DNA from 2 places in the Bacillus safensis genome. Region 1 is predicted to be linked to the other one. Evidence: riboswitches for the same ligand, from Rfam matches in the RefSeq annotation. Region 1 holds a riboswitch; the other holds the start of a gene.
What was found. Region 1 has a riboswitch for glycine ahead of AAYR28_RS18420 (amino acid permease). Riboswitches for the same ligand answer to the same signal wherever they lie in the genome.
Positions count from the first base shown of each region.

Region 2: linked by a shared signal. The riboswitch ahead of gcvT (glycine cleavage system aminomethyltransferase GcvT) and the one ahead of AAYR28_RS18420 (amino acid permease) in region 1 are both predicted to bind glycine.

Region 1 covers NZ_CP154909.1:3,578,156-3,593,888, reverse strand. The annotation lists gene AAYR28_RS18445 (hypothetical protein) at 1-135, shown strand, start outside; gene AAYR28_RS18440 (MFS transporter) at 1,296-2,489, shown strand; gene AAYR28_RS18435 (shikimate dehydrogenase) at 2,584-3,486, opposite strand; gene AAYR28_RS18430 (MFS transporter) at 3,505-4,686, opposite strand; gene AAYR28_RS18425 (LacI family DNA-binding transcriptional regulator) at 5,132-6,151, opposite strand; glycine riboswitch at 6,416-6,495, shown strand; gene AAYR28_RS18420 (amino acid permease) at 6,660-8,006, shown strand; gene AAYR28_RS18415 (DUF3169 family protein) at 8,054-8,734, opposite strand; gene AAYR28_RS18410 (helix-turn-helix transcriptional regulator) at 8,731-8,937, opposite strand; gene AAYR28_RS18405 (NUDIX hydrolase) at 9,108-9,731, shown strand; gene AAYR28_RS18400 (DUF4188 domain-containing protein) at 9,743-10,225, opposite strand; gene AAYR28_RS18395 (PadR family transcriptional regulator) at 10,230-10,781, opposite strand; gene AAYR28_RS18390 (hypothetical protein) at 10,973-11,875, shown strand; gene AAYR28_RS18385 (beta-glucoside-specific PTS transporter subunit IIABC) at 12,204-14,063, shown strand; gene AAYR28_RS18380 (glycoside hydrolase family 1 protein) at 14,068-15,534, shown strand; gene AAYR28_RS18375 (PRD domain-containing protein) at 15,565-15,733, shown strand, end outside.
Region 2 covers NZ_CP154909.1:2,204,460-2,220,192, forward strand. The annotation lists gene spoIIIAD (stage III sporulation protein AD) at 1-337, opposite strand, end outside; gene spoIIIAC (stage III sporulation protein AC) at 334-540, opposite strand; gene spoIIIAB (stage III sporulation protein SpoIIIAB) at 560-1,075, opposite strand; gene spoIIIAA (stage III sporulation protein AA) at 1,069-1,992, opposite strand; gene AAYR28_RS11250 (YqhV family protein) at 2,059-2,340, opposite strand; gene efp (elongation factor P) at 2,511-3,068, opposite strand; gene AAYR28_RS11260 (M24 family metallopeptidase) at 3,094-4,155, opposite strand; gene aroQ (type II 3-dehydroquinate dehydratase) at 4,152-4,595, opposite strand; gene AAYR28_RS11270 (YqhR family membrane protein) at 4,704-5,231, opposite strand; gene AAYR28_RS11275 (DUF1385 domain-containing protein) at 5,455-6,411, shown strand; gene AAYR28_RS11280 (SA1362 family protein) at 6,450-6,845, shown strand; gene AAYR28_RS11285 (patatin-like phospholipase family protein) at 6,842-7,717, opposite strand; gene mntR (transcriptional regulator MntR) at 7,822-8,256, opposite strand; gene AAYR28_RS11295 (lipoate--protein ligase family protein) at 8,342-9,178, opposite strand; gene AAYR28_RS11300 (rhodanese-like domain-containing protein) at 9,398-9,778, shown strand; gene gcvPB (aminomethyl-transferring glycine dehydrogenase subunit GcvPB) at 9,824-11,284, opposite strand; gene gcvPA (aminomethyl-transferring glycine dehydrogenase subunit GcvPA) at 11,277-12,623, opposite strand; gene gcvT (glycine cleavage system aminomethyltransferase GcvT) at 12,640-13,737, opposite strand; glycine riboswitch at 13,841-13,935, opposite strand; glycine riboswitch at 13,939-14,045, opposite strand; gene AAYR28_RS11320 (DEAD/DEAH box helicase) at 14,299-15,733, shown strand, end outside.

The DNA.
Region 1 (15,733 bases):
CTTTTTTTGAAGTATGGTTTGAATAGTGAAATTATCTTTAGATGGGGATCTGGTCTAAATGAGGCCGAATTGGCAATGATTTTAAATCAAGATCATACCCAGAAAATACGGGAGCGAATACAAAGTCATTCATAGTATCTTCAAAATGATCCCGTATATTTTAAACAATCACTATATTCGGGACTGATCCCCCGTTTTTGAGAGACTGGGATCAAAACACTGTATGAAACAGCCAGTTGTCGAAACTCTTTCGATGACTGGTTGTTTCATTTCTATAGAATTCGAATAGTGGTATATGGATTTTATAAAATCGCTGAGTAGTGTTTGTCAGGTGGTAGAGATGAAAGAAACCTTCTGGTTTTAATTTCTCATGTTTATCTTGATATTCAGGTCTTTACCGTCTTCTAACTTGTGGATGAAAGCGATGATGTCCCCCATAAGGGTACAATTTCACATGTGTACAATTCTTAATTCATGGAAGGTTCTCGTCAAGTCTGTATTTAGTTGTTCGCATCTATGAATGAAGACCTAATGAGGTATTTATCGTAATGATAAAGTACAAAATGGAAAGTGGATGTTGAACTGGGTAATATAAATAACAACAGAAATTCAAAAATCGAAACCTTAAAAAGAAAAAGCAGAAGACAGCATTTAATGAACAAATTAAGCTATATGACACTTCCAGAACACCCCTTTTTAGATATTGAAGAAAAATCAATTGTTTTGTCAGAAGGTATTTGCTTTCCTTCAATCGAGAGAACATAAAATCCAAATACATGGAGAACACTATCGAGAGCATGAAATTGCAGCACTTTAATTGAATGTGAAAAAAGCTTTTATTCTTTTAAATCACCTTCTTGAGCAAACAAAATTTTCAAGTGGGTATGGGGATTTTATTTTTGGAAGAATATTTCCGTTTTGGATTACGCATCGAGAGAACGGGATATTTTTATGAGCTAAGTATTTGGGGGCTGCGATGAACAGAATTGAGACATCATTTAAGGAGTGGAATGAACCACTCCTTTTTTCTATCGATGGTGTCATACGCTTGATCGATGAATTCCCTTCAAATTTAAGCAATTCACTATCTTTACCTTTCGCATTCGTATAAAATAAGAGCAGTGAAAAATTGAAGAAATGCTTGATACATGAAGGGCGTGTAAGCTGTGAGCTGCATGACATGATGAGATGTATGAACGTGAAGGCTGAAAAGCTGTTCTTCCTCACATATGAGATCTTGTAAGCGTAACCATTATTTGTCACTTCATTGCGATGGTGTTGAGGGGTGTGTCAGGATGAGGAATCCGTATGTGAGAACGGCTTCTAGTCTGTATATTAATTATTTTTTATTAGGTATGGTCAATATTATTTTGGCTTCAAATATGCCATTTTTAATCAAACAGTTAGATACCAATAGTGCGGGAATTAGTTATATGATTTCGGCGCTTGGCATTGGCAGGGTGCTCACGTATGGTTTATCAGGTGTACTGTCAGATCGTTTTGGGCGTAAGCCGGTCATTTTGGTTTCTGGTGTGCTGATGGCGGTGTTCCTCATTGGAATCCCATTGTCTCCGAATTATCAAATCGCGTTTGCATTTGCGATTTTGGCAGGCGTCGCGAATTCGGCAATGGATGCAGGAACATATCCTGCGTTAATGGAGGCTTTTCCGCAAAACTCGGGATCTGCGAATGTGATGGTGAAGGCCTTTATCTCCATTGGGGCAACCATTTTGCCACTGGCGATTTTCTTTTTAGCAGAGCATGATTTGTTTTATGGAATTTCATTTTTTGTCCCTGCTCTGATCTATCTTGTGAATGTCTTGATGCTGTGGACCTTGCCATTTCCGAATCATCGTAAGGTGGAGCAAGTCCAGGTAACGGAGTATGACGGACTTCCGCGCTTCTCGACAGAGCCTACATTTTGGAGGGAAGGGATCGCACTCATTTTGATCAGCTTTACGTCAAATGGACTGTATGCGCTGCCGCAAATTTGGCTTCCTACGTACGGTGAGGCCATCTTGGGGATGGCATCGGGCAGTGCTGTAAAACTGCTCAGTTACTATAGCATGGGCGGGCTGCTGTCTGTCGTGATGCTCGCGTTTCTGCTTCGCCGCTTTGTCCGTCCGGTCACTGTACTGCTGATCTACCCCATCATTACACTTGTTTCCATTTGTGTGCTCTTGGTCGTGAAATCCCCAGTCATAGGAACCGTCAATGCGTTTGTATTGGGATTTTCAACCGCAGGAGTTTTTCAGCTGACGTTAACTGTGATGGCTGAATTCTTCTGGAAAAACAAAGGGACGATGACAGGGATTATCTCTACAGCGGGCGGCGTGTCGGCTATCGTCATCCCAGTCGTAACAGGTTTAATTCAGAGTCACGCGTCCATTTTACAAATCTTTATGTTCGATGCAGTGGTGGCTGTTGCGGCCATTATCGGCGCACTGTATATCCTGTATCGATACCGTCAAATCATGATACATGATTAAAAAAAGACGACCTCCGCAGGAAGTCGTCTCAGCGTGTAGAGCTGAAAACAAAGGACTAAAATGATGATCATTTTAGCCCTTTGTCTTTTTTATTTTAGAAACGGTCATTTTCAAAAAGAATTTGTTTTACTTGATCAACTGGCATATCTTCACCAGTAAAGAGTTTGTAAGCAAGTGCACCTTGCCACAGCATCATTCCAAGACCGTTAATGGTTTTGGCGCCAGCTTCCTGTGCTTGCGCAAGAAGCTTTGTTTTTTGCGGGTTGTATACGACATCTGTCACGATCAAATCTTCACGAAGTACATCAAGTGTATCATCGATAATGCTGAGTTGATCCAGTGGTTTCATGCCAAGGCTTGTCCCATTTGCCAGGATTGCACTTTCTGCTACTTCACGGCGGAACGCGTCTTTGTCTTCAAGTGGGAAAATGTTTGCTTTGACACCGAATGATTTCATTTCGTTGTTGATGTAATTTACATTTTCTTCTGCTTGAACAAAGTATTGATCATTACGAGCAAAAATACTAATTTCACGAATGCCGGACTGTGCAAGCTGAATCGCAATCGGAGTCGCAGCACCGCCAGAGCCAACGAGAGTGACCTTCTTACCAGCTAATTCAACACCATGTTCAATCAAGTTTCTTACATATCCAAGACCATCTGTGTTGTAGCCGATGAGCTTACCATTCTTGTTCACTACAGTGTTACTTGCACGTGTATATCTTGCAGAATCATCTAGTTCGTCTAAGTAATCTAGTACTTTCATTTTGTTCGGCATAGAGACGTTAAATCCAGCTGCACCCATTGCTTTCATACCATTTACGGCTGCTTCTAGTTCATCATTCCCTACTTCAAATGCAAGGTAAGCATAGTTGAGACCTGTTAGTGTATAGCCAAGGTTATGCATACGTGGTGAAAGGCTGTGCCCGATTGGTGTAGCAAGAAGACCAACTAATTTTGTTTTCCCATCAATATTACGTTCATGTATGTTTGTCATGATTGACATCTCCTTTAATTATCTAAATAATTTTTTCATGCGTCCAAGAACAAAGACCGCTAGTAATATGCTAATAACTGCGATGATCATATCGAAAAATAACGTCATTTTAATATCGTACGTGCTGACCAATCCACTTGTAATGAGCGGCACGAGTATAAACGCTGAGCTTGCCGCAATGTTAACATAGGATGAAGCCGTTGCTTTGTTTGTCGGGAACAATTTCATCATAATACTCATCGCCAGTTGGAAGATTCCCGCTGTAAATAGTCCTAAGAAGAAGGTGCTGACAATGACAATGCTGTAAGTTTCAACTTGGAATAGTGCAAGCATCGCAAGGAACGCCCCAATTGGATAAATGATCGCCACCATAATCGGTGAAATGAATTTATCTAAGACGATCGAAAGCAATAGAACAGATACCAGTGCACCAATACTAAAATAAGATAGAAGCTGTGTAGCTTGTTCTGTGCCAAGTCCGATTAATTTTAACCCGAGCTGCGGAAGCCATGTCTGCCATACGACAAACAATGCAGTCGATGTGAATCCCATCAGTACAACAGCTAAACCTTCGCCAAGCATTTTTGGTTCTTCTTTCAGCTGGTCCTGTACTGGAAGAGCGTCTTGTGAAGAAACTTGCTTATGGTTCGGGAATGGCATAAAGATTAAGTAAATCCCTACAAGTAAATAAAGAAGCCCTAGTCCAAAGAACGCCCAGCCCCAGAAGATGTCATGTGCCACTAGGAATGCCAAGATAAATGGAAGAACAGTCGCCCCAATGGATACAGACGCTTTTACTAAAACAGAAGCCGAACTTGCTTTTTTCGGAAATGACTCTGACAAAGCAGGATAGGTTCCTGAATCAAGCAGTGAGTTGGCAATACCTGCTGATATCGCAAAGATAAATGCCAGTGTATAACTTGTTGTCGTTGGAATACCGATTAAGAATAATAAGTAAAGAAAATTTCCTGTAATAATGACAGGCTTACGTCCCCAGCTGTCGGCTAACCGGCCTGAGAAAAAGAGCGCAATGAGTTTACCAATTCCGATCGCCGATACAAGCAAGCTGATTTTCGGAATATCCACATGGTAGCGTTCAGATAAGCTGTCCATGTTGGAAGCTACAATAATATTGATCATGCCAAGCATGAAGTAGTTTAAATACATGCCAAGTGACGATTTTATATAAGGATTTTTCATGTTCCCACTCCTATATTTGAAACCCCATTTAAGGTCAAATTCTTTGTATACCCTTTGTTATTGTTTCCTTCAAAATAAATAATATGAAGCCCATCACAACACCCCTTATGTGATTGATGAAAAAATAATGAATATTCATCTGTTCTTCAATCAAGTACATCGTTCTACTAAAAATGAAAAAATAATAAAAGCCTTGATTAGGAAGTGAAACTTCATGATTTGATCAGAATCATAAAAAACCACTTTTAACTGTTTTTGATAGAAATGATGATATGACGAAATAGGTATAACGATATACTAAAAGAAGCAACGAGATAAATATACTCCTGCATTTTAAATGTGTCAAGTTTATGACTTTGTGATTTAAAAAAAGAAAAATGAAACAAAGAAATAGTTGACTTGATCAATAAAAAAAGAGAATTGCTGCACACAATTCTCTTTTTCATCATGATGGAGAGGTTTCTCTAATATGAAGTTGAGGCTTTAAAATCAATCGCTGCAGCTCTTCATCCTGTTCGTTCATTTTATGATATAAAAGGTTCGCTGCTTTTACCCCGATGGATCGTGGGAAGGAGGAAACAGTGGTGAGCGGCGGATGATACATTTCTGCTTCAGGAACATTATCGAATCCAACGACATCGATATCTTCACCAGGCTTGATGCCCCGTGCTGACAGGGCTTGAATGACCCCAAAAGCGAATAAGTCACTAAAACAAAAAATAGCAGTAGGGGGCTCAGGCTGATCCATCACTTGGGCAAGTGCTTCTTTCCCGCCTTCACGAGTAGGTTCTATATCAATAATAAGAGAATCATCAATCGTCACATTTTCTTCGTCATGAGCTCTTTTGAAACCTTTCATCCGCTCAATCCAAGTCGAAGAAGTCTTGATGCCGCCTAAAAAAGCGATGCGGCGATGCCCTTTTTGAAGAAGATGATGAACCGCCATCCAAGTACCTTGTTCATAATCAACACCGACATAGTCACATTGCACATCTGATAATTCACGATTTGCCAGTACTTTTGGGGTGCGAATTTGATTTAATTGTTTGACCGTTCGAGCAGAGCTTTTCGAAGCTGGGTTTAAAATAATCCCGCCCACTCGGTGCTCTACCATGGTGGAAATGAGCCGCTCCTGTTTATCGACACTGTCAAAGGTCGTACCAAGTAAAACAGTATAGCCCAGTGACTCAAGCGTGGTTTGTACGCCAATTAAAAACTCCGAAATAAAGGTGTTAGAAATATCCGTCACAATCACACCCACGATATTTGAGCTTTTTGACCGCATGTTGGCAGCAACGCGGTCGTATACGTATCCTAATTCCTCCATGGATTGCAGTACTTTGTTTCGAGTGGCTTCAGAGATTCTAGGATTATTTCGAACAACGAGTGATGCCGTTGAAGTCGAGACACCGGCATGCTTGGCGACTTCCTGTAATGTGACACGCTGCTTGTTCATTTTTTTCATTTATCTTCACCAACTTCAATGGATTGCCTAACTTTGTTCATCATCAAGAGGGATTTCTCTATCAGACGAGCCGAACATCTTTTGATTTATTATACATGAATCAGGGGGGATTGATGAAGTGAAGACATATGAGTAACGCCGTAAATCATAAAAGATTACCATTGACAGCTTTCAGATTGAGGCGTAAAATATGAAATTATTCAGAAATAGCAACATTTTAATTAAATAACGAAGGCTATGAATGCTGTGGGTCACACTATAGCAGGAGCAGCTTCTGGAGAGACCGCATGTATGTGCGGCGCCGAAGGGTTCACAATCTCAGGCAAAAGGACAGAAGAGTACGAAATATTGTATTTGTGGTGCATGGATGATGCCGTGTATGACTTTTCTCTATTTTGCTATTCTTTTATGACCGTGAGATTGGAGCGCATCCAATCTCTTTTTTTATGGACTTTTTTAAAGGGTTCATTATTTCAGGATAAGATCGTGTCGTAGGAGGGTGTTAGCATTGGCACAACAAGAATTAAAACGAGATTTATCAAACCGTCATGTACAATTGATTGCCATTGGCGGAACCATTGGAACCGGGCTGTTTTTAGGATCCGGAAAGGCTATTCAATTGGCAGGCCCTTCAATCATTTTTGCTTATTTAATTGTCGGGATGGCCATCTTTTTTGTCATGAGGGCACTCGGAGAATTGCTTTTATCGAAGGCAGGCTATCAGTCATTAACCGATATTGCAGAGGACTATCTCGGCCCGTGGGCTTCCTTTGTGACAGGATGGACCTATTGGTTTTGCTGGATTATGACAGCGATGGCGGATGTCATTGCGGTCGGTGTGTACGTGCAGTATTGGTTTGACATCCCGCAGTGGATTCCTGCCATCATTTGTTTATTGATTTTACTAGGATTGAATCTATTAACGGTGAAGCTTTTCGGAGAAATGGAATTTTGGTTTGCACTCATTAAAGTAATTACGATTCTATTATTGATCGGGGTTGGAATGGTTCTTTTAATCATTGGTTTTCAAACAGATGCCGGACCGGTGACAGTAACGAATTTATGGTCTCATGGCGGGTTATTCCCGAATGGTGTCACAGGTTTCTTATTGTCATTCCAGATGGTGATTTTTGCGTATGTGGGAGTTGAACTGGTCGGTGTGTCCGCAGCAGAAACAGCCAATCCGCAAAAAAACATCCCTTCTGCGATTAATAAGATTCCATTAAGAATTCTATTTTTCTATGTGGGAGCGATTTTTGTCTTACTATGTATCAACCCATGGACTGAACTCAGCGCATCAGAAAGTCCTTTTGTGAAAACCTTTGGACTCATTGGGATACCAGTAGCAGCAGGGCTCATTAATTTTGTTGTGTTGACGTCTGCGGCATCAGCTTGTAATAGCGGCATGTTCTCGACGAGCCGTATTCTGTATAATCTTAGTCATCAAAAGCAGGGTCCAGCTTCCTTCGGACGTCTGAACAAGCATGCTGTCCCAAGCAATGCCCTGTTTGTTTCGACGATTGTGGTATCGGTTGGAGCTCTTTTAAGCAAGCTGATTCCCGAACAAGCCTTTGGTATTGTGACAACGATCAGTGCCATTTGTTTCATTTGGGTATGGAGTATTATTTTAATTAGCCATTTGAAATATAAAAAAACACGGCCTGAATTGCATGAAGCATCTACCTTTAAAGCACCTTTCACACCTTTTGTGAATATATGTGTTTTGGTTCTCTTCGCTGCGATTCTAGTGATCATGCTGTTTGCAGATGCAACACGCCCCGCGCTCTTATTAACGCCGGTCTGGTTTGGTTTCTTACTATTGATTTATGCACGAAAGAAACGCCGCGCGTCATAATGAACGGAAAAAGCACAGCCTTTGCATTAGGCTGTGCTTTTGTTCATTTAACGATTTCTAATCTTTAGCACATAATTTGCATTCAAAATGATCAAAACAACACCAATGACCATGATTGAGAAAAGCTGAGAGTGATTGGCTCCAAGGGAATACACAATCAAAATAAACATGGCGCCGGTCAATAGAACATTCATCATTTGATACGTGTGAAACAGTCCGCCAAGCATCACATGCTTTTCGCCTTCGTCTGAAATAGCGAGCAGCTTTTTACTATAATCTTTGTCAGATGGACTTGGCAGGTTGCGATTAGGGTAGACAAGCTTTAGAACAGATATCGCTATATATGAACTGATAATGGAGACAATAAATAAAGCAGCATTGACGAGAATCAACCAAATGGGCTGCTCGGTGACGATCGCGATACCGATGGCAACAATGGAAAAAATGGTACTTACCGTATTGGCTAAAGTCAAATCAGTAAAGGTCCGATATTGTTTTGCCTCCAGTTCATCCTCTTCATCTCCAGAAACCGAAAGAGATACTCTTTTTTTCATACGTGAAATCCCTGAAAAACAATAAATAATCAATAAAATCGTCAATCCACTGATGACAAGAGTGGCTTCAAATGCAACATCAAGAAGTGTCATTTCAAATTCGGCTGCCAGCAGACAGTAAGCGCCGAGAAAGCCAAGGAGAGCACCTAAGAGCATTTTGTATACAGTTTTCATGAGAGTTCATCCTCCTCGAATAGAAAAATACGTTCAATGGGTTCCTGAAAAATTCGTGAAAGCTTAACAGCGAGCAATAGAGACGGCATTAACTCATCTCGTTCCATTAAGCTGATGGTTTGACGAGAGACCTTTGCACGCTTTGCAAGTTCAGTTTGGTTTAAACCATCTCGCGCACGAAGCTCTTTTAACCGATTTTTCATTCTGTCACCTCAATTTTGGTTGAAATCTTTCCTTGATTGTAAAGCATTATATTCATTTTGACAAGTAAAGTTGTCAAAATGATAAAAATAATTGTCAGAAAGATCATCTTTATTGAAAAGGTGAACCATGATACGCTAAAGGAAAGAGAAACAGAAAACAGGTGATGTCCGTGTTCATTGATCAATTAAAAAATGACTTACATCAATCACAACCGTTGTTCATTGGAGAAGAGACAGCGTTCAAAGCAGCAGTCCTTATCCCTTTGGTGCAAGTAAATGGAGATTGGCATATATTATTTGAGGTCCGATCGTTGACCATGAGAAAACAGCCGGGGGATATTAGCTTTCCTGGGGGCAAGCTTGACGGCAGCGAAACTGCACAGGAAGCTGCACTGCGAGAAACACATGAAGAGCTGGGCATTCCGCCAGAATCGGTCGAGATCCTTGGACAGCTCAGTCCTTATATCGCTTCTCCATCTTTTGTGGTATACCCATATGTCGGTATCATTGATGAGCAAAAAGTGAAACACTCCTTTAATCAAGAAGAAGTAGAGGAGACTTTTACCGTGCCTCTATCATGGCTCAGCCAATATGAGCCATACTTACATCATGTATCCGTTCAGCCAACACCAGGAGAGGACTTCCCTTATGAAAAAATCATGAATGGTGAAAAATACAGCTGGGGAAGCCGTTCGATTGAGGAATGGTTTTATGATTACGAAAACTACACCATATGGGGATTAACAGCCCGCATATTAAAGCATTTTGTGACCGTTACAAAAAGAAATTCCTAGAGAATCGCTCTCTAGGAATTTGTTGTATTCAGACGGTCCTTCGCTGTTTGTTGACCTTTACTTATTGAAATAGGGGATTTTGCTTGGCTCAGTCCGTAGGAAGGCATGTTCACGTAGATGGATTCATACGAGCCGGCTTGAATTTGGTACGTTTCATGATAAATTCCGACGGCGTCATTATTTCGTGTTCTTTGGTTAAATTCTTTCCAAGCAGCCAAATGCTTCTCCATCTTGGCATAGGCAAGGAGGTCATCTGTTGATTTCCAATATTGAATCATCGCTGTCGTGCGTAATCCAAAGTAATTCTCTGTCCCAAGAAAGCCAAGCTCATCTTGATGGGTATACAGCTCCTTGATCATGCCAGGCATCGCCATGAACACAGGCAGCCATTGATGAATGGCCCAGCGTTTGTTGATCCTCATTCCGATGATGAACACAACAATCGAATCAGAATTGTCCGTTGTAAATCTACCCGCACGTATGTCTTTTTTCATTCATTTACCCTTCCTTCTTCATCGAATGGAATGTGTCCACGCACCAATCAATTCCTGCTTGAGCCACTCTTTTTCCATAATCTAAAGTAAACAGCCAATACTTCGCATCCGCTTCATCTGGATAAAGCTCTTGAATGTTTTGTTCAATTGAAACATAAGTTTCATAACGAATACGAAGCTGCCGCTCATAATCCTGTAAAAGCACTAGTTTCTTCTCAAACGAAAGATATTGACCAAAGAATAACTTTAATAACACCTCATTACGCTCTGTTGGTAACTGATCGAGCGGCTGCGCCAGCCACTCTCTTAACGTATTCAGTCCTTTTTCAGTCAAATGATATTCCCGCTTGTCTGAGCGGCCAGAAGCAGCAGCAGGTGAAACTTCCGCAAGGCCTTCCTCGACTATTAACTTTAAAGCTGGATAAATTTGTCCATAACTGATTTTCCAAAAATGATGCAGGCTTCTATCAATTAATTGCTTCACTTCATACCCTGACTTACAATCAGTCGTTAAAATACCTAAAATCGCATACGTCGTATCATTGTATTTTTTCATATCAGCACACCTATCTAAATGATATATCTTTTAGATATATAATAAATGATGTGAAGTGGCAGATACAAGGGGTTGTTGAAAAATAAATTCGATAAAGGGAGTGGATATTTACCTGATTTTGCTAATCAGAGAGGTGAATCACTCATATATATGGATGATCTTTCATCAGATTATATATTGGAGGGGTACGTATGAGTAAATCGAAAATCTGGTTTGTGGCTGTCCTGACGGTATTAGTCCTTGGTGCAGTCAGCTGGTCAGCCTATCAAGCAATCGGAAAAAAGAGTGCATTGAATCAATCCTACGCCTTTGCGCAGAAAACAAAAGAGGGCGTGAATTGGTTTAAGGTAACGGAGAGAAAAGGGAAAGTAACCGGTCACTTGAATGAAACCATTTTAGAAGAAAGTCCGGAAATGCATTTTGATCCGAATTTATTTAAACATAAATATCAATTAACTGGAAAAGCAATTGAAAACGGTTATGAATTTGAAGTGAAGCGAGGAAAAGATTCGGTGATGTATGAAGTACATGTTGCTGGAAAAGATCTCTCTGTGAAAAAACAAGGTGAAAACAAAAGCATCACATACAAAGCAGTTGATCAAAAAAAATTAAATGCGTATCAAAAAGCCATTCAAGATCGATATGATGAGTTAATTGATGACTCAGAAACTAGATTTTATGATTATTTAAGAGACTACATCAAGAAAGTAACAGGTGCTTATGGTTATCTGTATACTGCGGAGGATGGTACATACCAACTATTTCTACAAGTAAAGCACATGCATATTGAGTCTGAATGGTCAGGGGCCTTTCTAATGAGAACAGTTCCAGGGGATGGTGGTGAACCTTATAAAGAGACGAAACATAAAGCGGGTGGTGTTTCTGATGGAATCATGTTTGATATCAGTACCTATCCTCAAATCGAAGAGCACAAAACTGGTATTATCGTAGGCTCAACGAATCGAGGTGCAAAATCAATAAAACTTCCTCTGAAAATAGCAGGCGGCATCGTAGAATTTAAACCAGTCTCAAAGCAGGAATATCAAAAACAATCTGAAGCATTTAAAAAGCAGGCAGAAGAAAAGAAAAAATAGATGATGATAACCAGATGAATGAATAAATTTATCTGGTTTTTTATAATGAAGATAGTTATTGGTGAAAAAAAGAGAGGAAGGCAAACGCTTCAACTAATTAAGGAAAATGAATTTGGGTCTATAGACCTTAATAATTTTTAGAAAAATAAATGTTGACGCTTTCATATAATCAATATATACTAAAAACAAATCCAATATGAATAAATTAGACATGTGACTGGTCATGCAGGCAGGATCTAAAAACGATGAATTTCTTTTATTTGTCGTTTTAGGTCCTTTTTTTATTGCCAAAATATAGGTCTCGTGTATGAGAAAAGGGGGAGAAAAAATGGATTACACACAAGTTGCCAAAGACGTTTTACAGCATATAGGCGGCAAAGAAAACATTGCGCACCTTGAGCACTGTTCAACAAGACTTCGCTTCACGCTAATTGATCAGAAAAAAGCAGATGTACCAGCACTAGAAAAAACACCAGGTGTCATAGCTGTCAGAATGTCAGGACAATGCCAAGTGGTGATTGGGAATGACGTCATTGAAGTGTATCAAAAGGTAACAAGTTTAATAGGCAGCAGCTCATCAAGCCAAGACGTGCCATCCAATCAGCCAAAAGAAAAGAGAAAAGCAGGCACAGTCCTGTTAGATTTTATTGTCGGTGTCTTCCAGCCTCTTGTACCAGCTATCGCAGGCGGAGGAATTTTAAAATCATTTCTTCTCCTTTTCTCTTTATTAGGCTGGATGGATGCAAAGGGACAAACCTATCAAATACTGAACATGGTAGGTGATGCACCACTTTACTTTCTGCCTTTATTAGTTGCTGTAACGACGGCGAATAAACTAAAAGTAAACCCACTGGTCGCATTATCAGCAGTCGGTGCGCTCCTTCTGCCGAACATGACAGCAATGCTTACAGAAGGTGCGCAATTACTGTCATTCGATGTAAAAAATATAGCTTATGCGTATCAAGTGTTTCCGGCAATCCTTTCTGTATTGCTTTACGCGCAAATGGAAAAATTCTTTACGCGGTTTTCACCAAAACCAATTCGAATTTTCTTCGTTCCGATGATGTCATTGGTCATTACTGTACCAGTTACGTTACTTCTGTTAGGACCGATTGGTTTTACAGCGGGGCAAGGCTTTTCATCTATTATTCTTGCGATGTTTAATACGGTAGGCTGGGTAGCTGTCGCAATTTTAGCAGCGGTCCTCCCATTCATGGTTGCTTCAGGCATGCACAAAGCAATGGTCCCTTATGCAGTCACAACGATGGGAACCCTTGGGAAAGAAGCGCTTTATTTACCGGCATCACTTGCGCATAATATTGCGGAAAGTGGAGCGTGTTTTGCTGTGGCACTACGCACAAAAGACAAGGTACTCAGATCAACAGCCATTTCGGCAGGGATTTCAGCCTTTTTTGGTATCACAGAGCCGGCGTTATATGGTGTGACACTTCAAAATAAGCGAGTCCTTGGAAGTGTTATGATTGGTTCGTTTGTTGGCGGAATTTTCATTGGTTTAGTTGGTATACAAGCCTTTGTGCTTGTTGGCCCAGGATTAGCAAGCATGTCGATGTTTATATCAGATGAACTTCCGCGAAATCTGATGTTTGCTATCATTGGAGCAGTCATTTCATTTATTGTCGCATTTATCGCTGCTTTTGTATTAGGTAAAGATCGAACAGTAGAAGAAAAGACAAAGGACCAAGCTGCATTGGCTGAACAAATTGGAGCAGGAGAAACTTTCAAAAGCCCTGTGATTGGTCAAATGATCTCTCTATCTGAAGTAAAAGATGATATTTTTTCTTCAAAGGTCATGGGAGACGGAATTGCCATTGTACCTTCAAAAGGAGCACTTTATGCACCAGTAGATGGTGAGGTGACCTTGCTGTTCGAAACAAACCATGCGCTTGGTATGAAAACGGACCAAGGGGTTGAAGTATTATTCCACATCGGCATTGACACTGTTCAGTTGGAAGGACAGTATTTCTATCCAAAAGTGCAGGCAGGAGATCGTGTTCAAGCAGGAGATTTATTGATTGAATTTGATCTAGAAAAAATCATGGAAGCAGGATATGATCCAGTAACACTTGCTGTAATCACAAATACAGATCAATATGATATTAAGGTACAGCCATTACAAGAGGTCAATCGTCAAGATACATTGATGGTTGTTACACAATTAGGAGGCTAATCATATGACAAAAATCAAAGGTTTTCCAAAAGGATTTTTATGGGGCGGTGCCATTGCGGCTAACCAGGCAGAAGGCGCCTGGAATATAGATGGAAAGGGACCGTCTGTTGCAGATATTGCAATGTACCGTTCCAACTTGAGTGTAGAAGATTATGAAGGTCATCTTGCTGTTACCACTGAAAATATAGATCGTGCAATGAAAGATCCAGACGATAAAAAATATCCAAAACGCAGAGGTATCGATTTCTATCATCACTATAAAGAGGATTTGGCTCTCTTTGCAGAAATGGGATTTCAAACACTTCGGATTTCTATTGCATGGAGTCGTATCTTCCCTACTGGAGAAGAAGCGGAACCGAATGAAAAAGGGCTTCAATTTTATGATCGTGTCTTTGCAGAAATGAAAAAACACAACATAGAACCGATCGTGACTCTCTCTCATTATGAAATGCCTTTAGCGCTTAGTGTGAAATATAATGGCTGGGTTGAAAGAAAAGTCGTTGATCTCTTTGTTAAGTTCGCCAATGTATGTTTTGAACGATATAAACATGATGTGAAATATTGGCTCACCTTTAATGAAATTGATAGTATTCACCGCCACTCTTTCATTACAGCAGGAATTATTCCTGATCGCTGCCCAGAAGGAAAAGTGGAAGAAACGGTGTACCAAGCACTTCATCATCAATTTGTCGCATCTGCTATCGTAACAGCAGATTGCCATCGCATCATCCCAGGCAGCCAGGTAGGATGTATGCTGACAAAATTGACAACGTATCCGCATACGTGCCACCCGAATGATGTGGAACAAGCTTTGAAACAAAACTTAGAAAACTATTTCTATGCAGATGTTCAGGTATTTGGCGAGTATCCGCCACTGATCAAGCGCATGCTTGAGAGAAAAGATATTCATATTCAAATGGAAGCAGATGACCTTACCATTTTAAAAGAAAACACAGTAGATTTTATCTCATTTAGCTACTATATGTCTTTAACGGAGTCAGCCCAAGAAGGATTAGAAGAGACAGAAGGGAACACAATTCGCGGGGTTAAAAACCCTTACCTTCCTTCAACTGACTGGGGCTGGCAAATTGATCCGGTTGGTCTGAAAATTTCTTTGATCGAATTGTATGATCGTTATCAAAAACCTCTTATCATTGTCGAGAACGGCATGGGTGCAAAGGATGTAGTTGAAAGTGATGGCTCTATCCATGACGACTATCGTATTAACTATTTTAAAGAGCATTTCCGTCAAATGAGAGAAGCGATTGATGAAGGTGTCGATCTCTTTGGATATACGAGCTGGGGCTCGATTGATATTATTAGTGCAGGTACATCACAAATGTCAAAACGCTATGGCTTCATTCACGTCGATCAAGATGATGACGGGAACGGGACATTAAAACGATCTCGAAAAGATTCATTTTATTGGTACCAAAAAGTCATTGAGACAAATGGTGAATCGCTTGATTGAACACCACAATCATGAAAACAGGTGATGACGATGTTTAAAATCAAAAAAGTTTTAAACTCGAGTGTGGTCCTGGCTGAAGATCAGAACCAACAGGAGATGGTATTGTTCGGCCGAGGAATTGGCTATGGACAGAAACCAGGTCAAATGATAGAAGAGAAAAAAGCAGACCAAGTCTTTATGTCAGTTGATAACATGAGAG
Region 2 (15,733 bases), 1.4 Mb from region 1:
GGATCTTGCCGCCTAGCTCTATTTTGGATGCAATGGCGCCTTGTCCAGCATCCTTTGTCAGCTGAGCGCCAAATTCCGCAATATAGGCAATGCCAATAATCTTCAATATGGTTTCAACATACTTCATATTGACGCCGGCACTTGCTGCAATTTTTTCAATCATCGAGATAATGGCATAGATTTGATCAATTAAATAAAGAAAAATGACACATCCGGTAAACACAACAAGCATAAAGGCGAAGGTTGGCTTTTGTTCTTTGACGATTAATGCTAAAAAAGTAGCGATTAAACCAATTCCAACAATTTGTATGATTTCGATTTGTAAGCCCTCCCCTATCCTTGAAATAGAAATACGGCTTTAATCTTTTTAAACAAATCGTCTACAATGGTTGCCACCATAAACAAAATGTAGATAAACCCAAGCAGCGTCACCCATTGAGCGTACTCTTTCTTCCCCATTTGGTCTAAAATCGTATGGAGAAAGGCCACGACGATGCCTACTCCGGCAATTTGAAAAATGACGTTTACATCAACGCCCATGCTCTCGACTCCCTTCCTCTCACATCAATAAAAGAATCAGTAGTAATCCGCTTAAAAATCCGAGGCTTCTGACCATTTTTTCATTTTTCGCTTGGGCGATTTCAGCTTCTTTCTCCTCTGATTCCAAATGACCTAAAGCAAGCTTGATATACTTTTGCTGAGAAGTGACATCATGCTGGCCAAGTGTTTCTCCAAAGTGTTTCAGCGCCTCATATTCGCCTTTTTTCAATACGGTTTTTTTCCAAACATCCTCAAGACTTTCGTTCCACGCATGACGTGCAGAAAAGGTCCCCACTTTCAGCTTTTCTGCAAATTGTTCAAACAGCTGATTCACAGGTGGACCTACCTGCGCTGCAATTTGCTCTGCCGCCCGTGCTAAAGGGGTTTGACCATACATAATTTCAGCTTCAAGAGACTGGAGAGCAAACCGCAGCTGCCGAATTTGTTTAGGTCTGTCGCTATATCGTTTGGCAAACTCGAATCCTCCCCATGTCGTGGCCGCGACAATGAAAATAGCGCCAATGAGCTTTAACATACGTCCACTCCCCGCCTCCATTTCATCTCTTGGCCGTCCCCGCCGTACATCCGCCCGATCGTGCCAGGCCCATTGTTTCGATTTAATTCAACATATCGTTCAAACACACGAAGCTCCCATAACGGTTTAAATGAAGGTCGTTTATATACATCTTCAAGTGAATAGCCATGAGCTGAGACGATGATGCTGACTCCGGCATGAATCGCTTCTAAAAGTGCCTCTACATCCTCACTTTTTCCGATTTCATCGACAATCATGACCTCTGGGCTCATAGACCGAATCATCATCATCAACCCTTCAGCCTTTGGACACGCATCGAGTACATCAATCCGGTGGCCAAAATGGTGCTGCGGCACCCCTCTGATACATCCAGCGATTTCAGAACGCTCATCAATAATGCCTGTTTTTCTAGGAGGGATTGTCTTTGTGCCGGTACTAGCAAGACGTGCTATATCCCGGAGCAGTGTGGTTTTCCCCGTTTGCGGGGGACCGATGATGAGTGTATTGTGCCAGTGCTCTTCATATAAATAAGGAAGAAAAGGAAGCGCAATTCCGATTTTTTCTTTGGCAATGCGGATATTAAATGAAGAGATATCTCTTAACCCTTTGACGAATCCGTTTTCAACGATCACCTTTCCTGCAAGTCCCACCCGGTGTCCGCCAGATATGGTGATATAGCCCTGTTTTAGCTCTTCCTCAAGTGTGTACATGCTGTAATTGCTCAGCCTGCCTAATAGCTGAGACGCATCTTCCCAGGTGGTGTGATAAGAAAGGAAACGTGGTTTTCCTCCCTGCATCAATTCGATAGGACGATCCGTGCGAATGCGGATTTCTTCTATTTGCGCCCATTCTGCCTCTTTCAGCAGCCTGAGTTCTTGTCCAATCGAGTGCGGGAGAATATCCAACAAACTCCGCAACGAATTCCCCTCCTTTTTTTCTTCTCTAAAATGTATGATGTGAGCCGTTAATTATGCCAAGCCGTTTCACTTATAGATCCCAACAAGAATAAACACGACACCAATGAAAATGAACACGAGCTTTGCATAGGATAGCTGCCCGGCAATTTGATAGATTCCAATCGTCATCGTGATAATAAAAATGAGCGGCCCGATGATTGCCAATATACTATTGATGACTACCGCTTTCCGTACATCATTTGTGATTAAAATAAGGATGGCTGCCGTCAGTTCAATGGCGGCGGATAAGAATCTCATGCCTGCCATTGCAGCGACTGACGGGTGTAGACCTGGGAGAAATTGTTTCATATAGAACCTCCAGCTTTTTTTACACTATATGCTTGACCAGCTGGAAGTAGTCTTGTTTTTCAGGAAGGAAGAGAGATGAATGAGAGAATTGAGAGAAGGCCTGTCTTGAGGAGTCATTTTTCCAATAAAAAAAGACTGTAAACACGAGGTTTACAGTCTTTTTTCGTTCATTACGCTCTTGAAACGTATGAGCCGTCAGATGTATTAATCACTAGTTTATCTCCTTGGTTCACAAAGAAAGGAACGTTGACGATTAAACCAGTTTCAGTTTTTGCAGGTTTTGAGCCGCCTGATGTTGTGTCACCTTTAATACCAGGCTCTGTTTCTACTACTTCTAGTTCTACTGTGTTTGGAAGTTCTACTCCAAGTGTTTCATCACCGTACATCACGATTTGAACAGACATATTTTCAAGCAAATATTTCAGCTCATCTTTAATTTGTGCTTCACTTAGTTCAAGCTGTTCATAAGAACTTGTATCCATGAAGACGTGCTGATCGCCATTTGCATACAAGTATTGCATTGTTTTTGTTTCGATTTGTGCTTTCGCTACTTTTTCGCCTGCGCGGAATGTTTTTTCTTGAATGGCACCTGTACGCAGGTTACGCAGTTTCGAACGAACAAACGCTGCGCCTTTCCCTGGTTTTACGTGCTGAAAATCCACTACTCTCCAAATACCGCCGTCCACTTCAATTGTCAGGCCAGTACGAAAATCGTTTACTGAAATCATTTTGTCATCCTCCTACATTTCACCATCATAATATGATAAGTTCTTTCGGTGAGTGGGTCAATCGTTTATTGCCGTCAGCTGTCAGGACAATATCATCCTCAATTCTCACGCCGCCGACATCTGGCAAGTAAATCCCCGGCTCAACTGTGACGACCATTCCCTCTTCTAAGACGACCTCTGATCGTGAGGAAAGGCCTGGCGCTTCATGTACTTCCATACCTAGCCCGTGCCCGGTTGAATGCCCGAAGTATTGACCATAGCCATACTTTTCAATGATGTCTCGTGTGATGCGATCAGCTTCTTTTCCTGTTAAGCCTGGCTTGATTCTATCCACACCAGCGTTTTCTGCTTCTAATACGATATGATAAATTTCCTTTAGCTTGTCGCTTGGTGTTCCGACAGCAATCGTTCTTGTCATATCAGAACAATAGCCTTTATAGTAAGCACCGAAATCGAGTGTCACTAAATCACCAGATTCAATCACCTTTTCACTCGCTCTTCCGTGAGGCAGGCTTGAACGAACACCTGAGGCCACTATCATATCGAATGAAGATCCTTCAGCACCTTCTTTTCTCATGAAAAATTCAAGCTCGTTCATGACAGCAATTTCCGTCAGGCCCGGCTTGATGTAAGTGAGAATATGATCAAAGGCGTGATCTGCAATCTTCGCAGCTTCCTCTAATATCTTAATCTCTTCACTAGACTTAATCAAGCGCAACTTTTCAACTGATTCAGAGACTGGAACAAGCTCTATACCGCCTGCTTTGGCTGCGTACTGCTGGTACGTGGCAAATGTCATATGGTTTTGTTCGAACCCAAGGCGTTTCACTCCAAATTCCTTTGCCGTTTGAGCAGCCGTTTCCACAATGTTTCCTTTATGTTCAATGATGTCATAGCCTTTGACTTGGTCCTTCGCTTGCTCTGTATAGCGGAAGTCCGTGATAAAAGCTGCCCGGTCCTTTGAAACGACAGCAAGACCGGCTGATCCGGTAAAACTGGTCATATACTGTAAATTAAAACTGCTTGTAATGACAAGGCCATCGATCTCTAATTCACTTAAAAGTGTTCTTAGTTTTTCAAGTTTCATGATACTGCTCCCCCTTCACTGACTAAATAACGAATCGCCAATTTATACCCTTCTAAGCCAAGCCCAACGATTTGCCCTTGGCATACTGGAGCAAGTACAGAATGATGACGGAATTCCTCTCTCTTATGAACATTTGAGATATGTACTTCAATGACTGATAAAGAAATACTTGCAATGGCATCTCTCAGCGCATAGCTGTAGTGGGTAAATGCACCCGGGTTAAACACGACACCATCGTACTGATCTTCTGCTTCATGGAGCGCATCAATCAAATCCCCTTCGTGATTTGATTGAAAGAACGTTAATTGGATGTTTGCTCGTTCTGCGAACTGGAACAAATCCGTCTCTAAATCTGTCAGCGTCTTACTTCCATAAACAGCAGGCTCTCTTTTGCCAAGCCTATTTAAATTGGGTCCATTTAGTACAAGAAAATGAGGCATATGACCACTCCTTCACCCTAATTCAATCTATATCGAGATCTGTTTCTTTTTCCTTAGAAACCTTTCGTTTCCAAAAATATTTTATCATATGAATAGGTGATTTACACTTTATTCTGTCTTTTTCCCGAGGGCCCTCGCAAGCTTCTGACTCGTCAATTCATTATATTCAAACGAAATGCTGTACCCGACAAACATGCCGTATAAAATATATAGGCAAAATGTCGTGACAATGGTGCTTTGCTGCAACTCTTGTACTTGCTTTACATCTGGGAAAATGGGATTAAATACGTAAAAAACGAGCAGCCATAAAAGCCCGCCATATACTAAACCCATCCAAAAGCCTTTGATCCTTTTTAAAAGCCCAAAATAAATAAAGGCGGCTCCAATCGATAAAATTCCTAACAGCACAATACTGATAAAAGTACCAAGTCCTCCCTTTTTCCATTCTCCAAGCACAAATGGCTGAAGCAGCATATTGGGACTCACCTCTGAAAAATGAAACACATGGGTCAGAAACCCGATAAAGCCCCAAAAAACACCGCCGACAAAGCCTGTAGCAGCCGCTCTTGCCACAAGTGAAGTCGTTTGCACGGACTGATTTTTTTCTTCTTGGTTTTTCTTTTCATCACGTTTCATTTGTGAACACCTCCAGCAAGTAGTATGTCCAAAATGTCATGAAAAAAAAGGATTTCCATGCGTGAGTGTAAAATTTTTAAAACAGGGTATACTGGCTAAAAAGAGGTAGATAGAATTCTAGTAGATAATCGACCTGTGAGCTAGTGATTTCCCCTCATTTCCTGTACAATAAAGGTATAAGGAAATGCATGTAAATTACAGGAAACAGGCAGGTTGATGAAATATGTCCAATCAAACAAAACCTCCAGCTTATGGAGGGCAGGCAGTTGTCGAAGGTGTCATGTTCGGTGGTAAGAAGAACTATGTGACAGCGATTCGGCGAAAGGACCAGTCCATTGAGTTTTTGAAGCTTCCCCGGACCTCCAATAAACGAACCGCCTTTCTCAAGAAAATCCCCTTTGTCAGGGGTGTTGCTGCACTTGTTGAAGCAAGCGCAAACGGCAGTAAGCACTTAAACTTCTCCAGTGAGCGATATGACTTAGATCCTTCTGAAGATCATACTCTTGAAAAAGAACAAAAAGGCTCGAAATTATCCATGATCTTCGGCATTGCTGTGATCGGAGTTCTCTCTCTACTCTTTAGTAAATTTGTCTTTACCCTGGTACCTGTCTTTTTAGCAGAGCTTGTGCGCCCTATCTTTTCAGGGAATTTCGCACAAATCGCAGTGGAAACATTCTTCAAATTGGTCCTTTTATTAGGCTATATTTACTTTATTTCCATGACCCCTTTAATTAAAAGAGTATTTCAATATCATGGGGCAGAACATAAAGTCATAAACTGCTATGAACAGAACCTTGACATCACAGTGGAAAATGTCCAAAAGCAGTCCCGCCTGCATTATCGATGCGGCAGCAGCTTTATTTTATTCACTGTCATTGTCGGGATGTTCGTCTATTTACTCGTACCGACAGATCCTTTATGGGTGAGAGTTCTGAACCGCTTGGCACTTATTCCGGTTGTTTTGGGCATTTCATTTGAAGTGCTTCAGCTCACGAACAAACTCCGAGAAGTGCCTGTGCTTAAAGTGCTTGGCTATCCTGGCCTTTGGCTGCAATTGCTCACAACAAAAGAACCTTCTGACGATCAAGTCGAGGTAGCCATTGCAAGTTTTAATGAACTTCTTCGTTTAGAGGAAGCGTCACTGAAACAAGCGTCAGATTCTGCTCATCAAGTGATCTAACTTATAAATCCGGTAAATTCCTTCGGAGGTGGACAGTTATGAATCGCCGAGTACATCCTGCTTTTACCATTATTTTCGCTTTAGGTGTTTTGGGGTTTGTGTACTTACTCACAACGAACCCAGGCAGACTTTTTACCATGCTGCTGTCTGTTGTGATCGTTGGAGCGGCTCTATTTTTCCTATTTAGATGGCTGATGAATCGAAGAACTGGAACAGAGGGAAATCTTTATCGTAAAGCAGTCAAACAATCAAAACGTCGCTACCAGCAGCCTAAACCAAAAACGAAAAGCCAGATGAAAAATCGGGTCACTCATCTGCGAAGCGTGCCGACTGACCACAAGTCTAAGCCCGTCCTTCTCAAAAAGAAAAGCCAAACACATTTGACTGTGATTGAAGGCAAGAAAAACAAAAAGAAGAATCGCGCCTTATTTTAAAATGTCCAGCTTTTTAAAAATTGCTCGGCCTTCTGTCTGCCTAGATCGACGAGCGCCTTTTTCTTTTCTGTCATGAGTTGAAAATCAGTGGCAATGACGTGTTCTACAGGAATAAAAATAATATGACGTTCGTGTTTTGTGGCGATATGTCTTTCGTCATGAGCACCACGCATCGTTTCAAAAAGAGCGCCAAACAGTTCAAACGCATTGCGGATGGAGTGTTGAGGGCGTTCTTTTTCGTTTGGCGTTAATGTGACACCGACGAACGGTCTTTTTTTCTCTTCAGCAAACAGCCAAATTGGAAAATTGCTCAGCACTCCTCCATCTACAATGGTACAAATGCCTTTTGAAGACTTCAGTTTGACAGGTTCGAAAAAATACGGCAGGCTGCAGCTCATTCGAATAGCCCTCGCCACGGAAAACCGCTCTGGATTTAAGCCATATGAAGGAAGGTCGTCTGGCAGCACGAGGATTTTTCCATTCGTTAAATCGGACGCAACGATTTTCAGTGAATCTTTTTTGAGGTCTCCAAACACGGTGACCCCTTTTCGTTTTAGCACATCGGTCAGCCATTTTTCCAGCCGGTCTCCTTTATAAAGACCGAGACGCCAGTAAATGGATACCCACCTGAGCATTTTAAACGGGATGAATTGACATCTCCTATCAAGCAATTGATGCTCATCCATTTCATCTAAAAGCGTACGAATTTCCTGGCTTGTAAAACCTGCTGCGATGAGTGAAGCAATGATTGCTCCAGCACTTGTACCAGCAAGACGGACAAATTGAAATCCTCTCGCTTCAAGCGCTTCATAGGCACCTGCAAGCGCTGCCCCCTTAATGCCTCCACCTGAGAACACACCATCTATCTTCATCAAGGAGCCCCCTTTGATTTCACGCTAATAATAGTGTAGGAGCTTTTGCTTTCAATTAGAACTTTAATCAAAAAGGACACCCATGCTGAGGGTGTCCTTTTTGATTAAGATTCTTGATTTGTTTGTTCGTTTTTCTTTTGAATCGCTTTCAGCTGAACAGATCGCTCATCGTTTTCTTCAAAAAATTGAACGAGATCGCCGATGCGGTCAATGCTGTTCCAGCTGAGATGATGTTCAATGCCTTCTACATCATCATAAATTTTCTCTTCATCTACACCAATGATTCTTAAAAATTGCTCTAGCAGTTCATGTCTGTATACGAGACGTTTTCCAATTTTTTTGCCTTTCGGGGTTAAAATTAGACCACGATACTTCTCATAAATGAGGTATTCATCTTTATCTAGCTTCTGAACCATTTTTGTTACAGAGGAGGGATGGACAGCGAGTGCTTCTGCAATATCAGAGACTCTGGCATATCCTTTTTCTTCTATCAGCATATAAATTTGTTCAATGTAATCTTCCATACTAGGTGTAGTCATAAAACCCCTCCATAATGCACCTTTACTTAATAATCAATCCAATTCTACACCATCGTTCATTAAAAAACAAGGAGTGTCCTTCGGCTTAACGCTTGTAATTCCAATCATCTGAGGCATATTTCGTTTTGGCGAGATGATGGACAAACGCTAATTCTTCATCTGTCAGCTCATAAGGTTCAAGCTCAATATTTAATCCTTTTTCAAACCCTCTTTTAAACGCAGCACGCGCATCGTCTATTGTACATGTTCGGTCTGAGATTTCATTGATGGCAACCGCTTTGTTTTTAAAGCTTCGCTGCATCCGCTCTCTCACCCGGTCGTTTGGATAAAGGAACAAATCGAACAATTTGTCCTCATCAAGGTCAATTAAAATAGATCCATGCTGGAGAATGACACCTTTTTGTCTCGTCTGAGCACTGCCCGCTACCTTTCTGCCTTCTACAACAAGCTCGTACCAAGAAGGGGCATCAAAGCATACAGATGATCTTGGGTTCTTTAAGCTTTCCTTTTCTTTATCTGTACGAGGAATGGCAAAATACGCATCGAGTCCCAGCTCTTTAAAGCCCTCTAAAATGCCTTCTGAAATAACGCGGTACGCCTCTGTCACCGTCGCTGGCATTTCTGGATGTTCCTCTGACACAATCACGCTGTAGGTCAGCTCCTGGTCATGAAGTACTCCCCGTCCTCCGGTTGGTCTGCGGACAAATCCAAGACCATATCGCTTGACGGCTTCTAGGTTGATTTCTTTTTCAACGTTCTGAAAATACCCAACAGATAATGTCGCCGGATCCCATCCATAAAAGCGGATAACAGGCGGGATGAGCTTCTCGCTATGCCAATAAAGCAAGGCTTCGTCCATTGCCATGTTAAAGGCAGGGTCTTGGTTTCCTGAATCAATGAAACACCATTTCTCTTTTTGCATATAAAATCCCTTCTCTTTTACGTAGTCAATGATAGATGATGGTGGTGACCACCGGTTTTCTCTCTTCATCAGTCTATCAAATAGGGACGGAATTGAAAATAATTCTTACCATTTATGATGACAAGTTTCTTATGCTTTACTATAATAGTATTTGTCTAAAACGTACCATCAGACAGGCTACTGTGCTGATGCTCAAGAAGGAGTCGAGTTGTATTGTCAATATTCAACTATATCGTCCTCTCACTTTGTGGACTTTTCGTTCTTTATTCCATCGGCAGCTACATTTATCAGCAGCGCATTATGAAAACGCTGACGGAAGAAGAATTTATTAAAGGTTACCGCAAAGCCCAGCTCATTGATGTGAGAGAGCCAAATGAGTTTGAAGGCGGACATATTTTAGGGGCAAGAAATATCCCCCTTTCCCAGCTAAAGCAGCGTAAAAACGAAATACGTCCTGACAAGCCTGTTTATCTCTATTGTCAAAATAATTTTAGAAGCGGAAAAGCAGCCCAAACTTTACGTAAAAATGGCTGCCGTGAGATTTATAATTTAAAAGGCGGCTTTAAAAAATGGGGCGGCCGCATTAAAACGAAGAACTAACTAAAAAGACTCTGGGAGCATGATTCCCCCTGAGTCTTTTTTTCTTTATTTTCTTTCAAAAACGAGAACTGGATTCCGTGCGGCCTTTGTTTCATCCATACGTTTGACAACCGTTGTATGCGGCGCTTCCTGCACCACTTCAGGATTCTCTTCTGCTTCTTTCGCTATCTGAATCATTGCTTCGATGAATGCATCAAGTGTTTCTTTTGATTCTGTTTCAGTCGGTTCAATCATGATACATTCCTCTACATTGAGCGGGAAATAAATCGTTGGCGGATGATAGCCGAAATCAAGTAATCGTTTGGCAATATCCAGTGTCCGCACACCTAATTTTTTCTGACGTTTACCTGAAAGAACAAATTCATGCTTACAGTGACGATCAAACGGCAAATCATAATGAGCACTTAAGCGGCGCATCATATAGTTCGCATTTAACACGGCATTATCGGTTACAGCCTTTAAACCGTCTGGCCCCATAGAGCGGATGTACGCATAAGCTCTGACGTTAATGCCAAAGTTGCCATAGAATGGCTTCACGCGCCCAATTGATTCTGGACGGTCATGATCAAAGTAAAAACGGCCTTCCTTCTTCACAAGCACCGGCTTTGGCAAATACGGAATCAAATCCTTATTGACGCCAACAGGACCTGAGCCAGGACCTCCGCCTCCGTGCGGGCCTGTAAAGGTTTTATGAAGATTTAAGTGGACAACATCAAATCCCATATCTCCTGGTCTTGCTCTGCTTAAAACAGCGTTCAAGTTGGCTCCGTCATAATAAAGCTTACCGCCCGCTCCGTGAACGATTTCAGCCATTTCTAAAATATTCTCTTCAAAGAGGCCTAGTGTATTCGGGTTTGTAAGCATTAAAGCAGCTGTTTCTTCATTAACAACGCGGCGTAAATCTTCTAAATCAACAAGCCCGTTTTCGTCAGATGCGACGGTAATGGTTTCAAATCCAGCGACTGTCGCAGATGCCGGGTTCGTTCCATGAGCAGAATCAGGCACAATGACTTTTGTACGCTGATGATCTCCCCTTGCTTCATGATACGCACGGATCATCATGAGTCCCGTCCACTCGCCATGTGCTCCTGCCGCAGGCTGTAATGTCACAGCGTCCATTCCCGTAATTTCTTCAAGATGTTCACCTAGATCGTATAGTAATTCTAATGCACCTTGCACAGTGTCTGCCTCTTGTAGCGGATGAACCTGTGAGAACCCTGCAAGCCGTGCAACCTTTTCATTAATCTTTGGATTATATTTCATCGTGCATGAGCCAAGAGGATAAAATCCGGAATCGACCCCATGATTGCGTCTTGATAATGCTGTATAATGACGCATAATATCAAGCTCAGATACTTCAGGAAGCTCAGCATCCTCATCACGGATGTACGTCTCATCAAATAAAGACGGGATCTCCTGTTCAGGTACATCTAAATCAGGCAGGCTGTACCCTATTCTTCCTTCTCTAGATAATTCAAAAATAAGCAGCTGATCTTGTTTATTCATGGCGATCCCCCAATTCCTTGATAAACGTATCAATTTCTTCTTTTGTTCTTAGCTCTGTCACGGCTACAAGCATGTGCTGCTGAAGCTCTGGGTAGTCTAGCCCCAAGTCGTAGCCGCCGATGATTCCTTTTTCAAGCAATCGTTTATTGGCTTCTTTCACAGGCTCCTGTAACTTGATCACAAATTCATTAAAATGAGCCCCTTCTACATCCGCCTGCAGTCCATATTTTTCTGCCTGCGTCTTGGCATAATGGGCTTTTTGCACGTTTTGATAGGCGATATCTTTTATGCCTGTTTTCCCTAGTGCCGTCATGGCAACAGAAGCAGCTAATGCATTTAATGCTTGGTTTGAGCAAATATTTGACGTCGCTTTATCTCTTCGAATGTGCTGCTCACGCGCTTGAAGGGTCAGAACAAATCCACGAACACCATTTTCATCTTCTGTCTGCCCGACTAAACGACCTGGCACTTTTCTCATCAACTTTTTCGTCACAGCAAAATATCCGCAGTGAGGTCCGCCAAATGCAGCCGGGATGCCGAACGGCTGCGCATCACCAACGACAATATCTGCCCCGAGTTTTCCAGGCGGCGTCAATAGTCCGAGTGCGAGGGGATTGCTAGAGACAATGAATAGGCTTTTTCCTTTATGTGCAATGGGTTCAATGTCTTTTAACGGCTCGACTACACCAAAAAAGTTTGGATATTGCACGAGAACTGCTGCTGTATCATCGCAGACCGCTTTTTCCAATGCAGCTAGATCTGTCTGCCCTTTTTTCGCAGGCACTTCAACAACTTCAATGTTTTGTCCTTTGGCGTATGTTTTCAGCACCGCTCTTGATTCAGGGTGAACCGTTTCAGAAACAACCACTTTTTTCTTCTTTGTGTGTCCCGCAGCGAGCATTGCCGCTTCAGCCAGTGCCGTCCCGCCATCATACATCGAGGAGTTGGCAAGATCCATACCAGTCAGCTCAGCAATCATTGTTTGAAATTCAAAGATCGCTTGCAATTCACCTTGCGAAATCTCCGGCTGATAAGGTGTATACGCTGTATAAAATTCAGAGCGTGAGATCACATGATCGACAATGACAGGCTGGTAATGATCATATACACCTGCACCAAGAAACGATGCATAGGAAACTGTATCCTTATTCTTTGCAGCTAGTCGGGATAATTCCCTGACAAGCGCTGTTTCAGATGCGGCTTCTTTGATGTTGTATGCTCCTTTGAATCTAACTTTCTCTGGGATATCTGAAAAAAGCTCATCAATCGACTGAACGCCGATGACATCCAGCATTTCTTTTTGATCTTGCTCTGTTTGCGGCAAATACCTGTGCTTCATCCTCTATTCCCCCTCGTTATTTGGCTCTTTTATAAAATGGTGTTGCGACGATTTTGGCTTTTAGACGTTTTTTGCGAACTTGTACTTCCACCTCTGATCCAAGCTCCGCCTCTGAGGTTTCGATCAAAGCAAGCCCGACATTTTTCTTTAATGTTGGGGATTGAGTGCCCGTTGTGACAATCCCAACCTGCTTTTCTCCTGAAAAGACTGGATAATCTGTACGCGGAATCCCTTTATCAATCATTTCAATGCCGACAAGCTTTCGCTTCAGTCCCTCTTCTTTTTGTTTTTTAAGTGCTGCTTTTCCGATAAAATCAGCTTCTTTATCCGTTTTGACAGCAAAACCAATTCCGCCTTCTAATGGAGAGATATCCTTTGTCAGCTCCTGGCCATAAAGCGGAAGTCTTGCTTCAAATCTTAAGGTGTCACGTGCACCGAGTCCGCATGGAATGAGTCCTTTCGGCTGCCCCGCTTCTAATAAAGCTGACCAAAGGTGGACCGCATCTTCTGACTGGCAGTAGATTTCAAAGCCATCTTCCCCTGTGTAGCCTGTTCTGGAAACGAGCACTTCTTTATTTGCGACCTCAGCTTTTGATAAAAATGTAAATGGCTTAAGCGATGTCACCTCTTCACCCGCCACCTCTTTGATGATGTCAGCTGCAAAAGGTCCTTGAAGCGCTAGCAAGGCGGTTTGATCAGACATATTTTTGATCAATACATCATCCTTCTCTTGGTGCTTCAAAAGCCAATCCACGTCTTTATCGATATTTGATGCATTGATGACAAGCAAATAGTGATTCTTTTCTTTTTGGTAGACGAGCAGGTCATCTACCGTTCCGCCATCTTCATAACACATGGCTGTATATAGTGCTTTACCGTCTGTCAGCTTAGACACATCATTGGTTAATAACCTTTGTAAAAATGGAAGGGCATCTTGACCTTTGACGTCCACCTCACCCATGTGAGACACATCAAAAAGCCCTGCTTTTGTTCGAACAGCTTCATGTTCTTCTTTAATGGAAGAAAATTGGACAGGTAATTCCCAGCCCCCGAAGTCAATGGTTTTTGCGCCAAACGTTTCATACGCATGAAAAAGCGGTGTTCGTTTCAACATCAATCGTTTCCCCCTTTTTTCTCACAGTGCAAATGCAAGCTGAATTTTCAGAAAAAAATCACAGCAAAAAAGGACAGAGCGCTCCCTTTTATCAAAAAGAAGTCTCTGTCCTTGCACCTGAAAGTTTACAGCACAATATCATTGTGCGTTTTCCCCTTTGGTGGTTTGCTAAAACCCTTAAGCAAACACTCTCCAGAGTTGCGTCCGGTAAGAGTACTTTTGCCTGAGAGATTCACTGAATCATTCAGCTTGCTCCTTCGGCGCCTGCCAGTGCAAAATAACCGCCAAGTCTCTCCCCATACCATCATCCGCTCATATTTTTCACATTTATTGGACATACTATCAAAATGGGTGACTTATTTTCTAGATCACTTATCAACATCCTACCATTAGAAATGGATGAAGAGCAACAGAAAAATCATTAACATTTTTAAAATAACCCTTCGATATCGTTCGCTTTTATTCATATATCTAGTCTTTTAGAGACCTCCAAAAAAATGAAGCGTTTAAAAACAGAACAATTTCATCAGATCCTACTAGAAAGAAAGGCAGGCGACCACATTGAATATTCAAACGATTTTTGATCAGGAATGGGCAAATGAATTTCAGCAGCGGCTTTCAGCAGACGGCCCCTGGGCGAACTGGGATATGTATCGTTTAGCGACGCAGGTTCAAAAAGTCACAGCCATTGATTCATTCGAGGGACTGCAAGCTCCCGCGCACCTGCCTGCATTCACACCTTTAAAGCACCAGCTCGAAGTAGCCAGAAGAGTCGTAGAAGAAATGAATGGGAAAGCCATTCTAGCAGATGAAGTGGGACTTGGAAAAACCGTAGAAGCAGGACTCATTATCAAAGAATACATGATTCGTGGACTTGCCAAAAAGATTCTCATTCTCGTCCCCGCCTCCCTTGTGTCTCAGTGGGTACAGGAGCTGCGGACGAAATTTTATATTGATGCTGTTGAACAAAAAAAGAGCTATGTGTGGGAGCAGTGTGACGTTGTCGTTTCCTCTATTGACACAGCCAAAAGACAGCCGCATCGAGACACGATTTTATCGATTGCCTACGATATGGTCATTATCGATGAAGCACACAAACTGAAAAACAATAAAACGAAAAACTATGAATTTGTGAGAAACCTGAATAAGAAGTTCTGCCTGCTGCTGACAGCCACTCCTATTCAAAACCGGATTGGAGAAATATTTAATCTTGTTTCCCTTCTGAAGCCAGGCCACCTAGGAAATGAACATCAATTTAAAGATCTCTTTGCCAAAAAGGACTTGCAGCTTGAAGACCATGACCGATTAAAACAGCTCGTCAATAAAGTGATGATTCGAAACCGAAGACAAGACACAGGCATCGAGTGGACAAAACGGCATGTCAAAACGATTTCCATTGATTTCTCTCCGACAGAACAAGCATTGTATGATGAAATCTGCAAGCTGAAAGAGAATCCGTCTTATACAAAGCATATGTTTTCCATTATGACCTTGGAACGAGAATGCTGTTCAAGCCGTGAAGCAGTTTATATGACGATTAAAAAAATGCAGGAAGAAGAAAAGCATATTCTCGGATCTTCTGCTATAACGCAAATCATGGAGAAAATTAATCAAGTGGAGCAAAACTCAAAGGCGCTTGAAGTGGTCAAACTCATTCAGCAGTTAAATGAGAAGGTCATTATTTTCACCGAATACCGCGCCACACAAATTTATTTACAATGGTTTCTACAGCAAAATGGCATCAGCTCTGTGCCATTTCGGGGCGGCTTTAAGCGGGGCAAAAAAGATTGGATGAAAGATTTATTCAGAGAAAGGGCGCAGGTGTTAATTGCGACAGAAGCTGGCGGCGAAGGGATCAACCTTCAGTTTTGTAACCAAATCATCAACTACGACCTCCCGTGGAACCCGATGCGTTTAGAACAGAGAATTGGACGTATCCACCGCCTTGGCCAAGAGCGGGATGTGCACATTTACAATATGTCAACAAACGGAACAG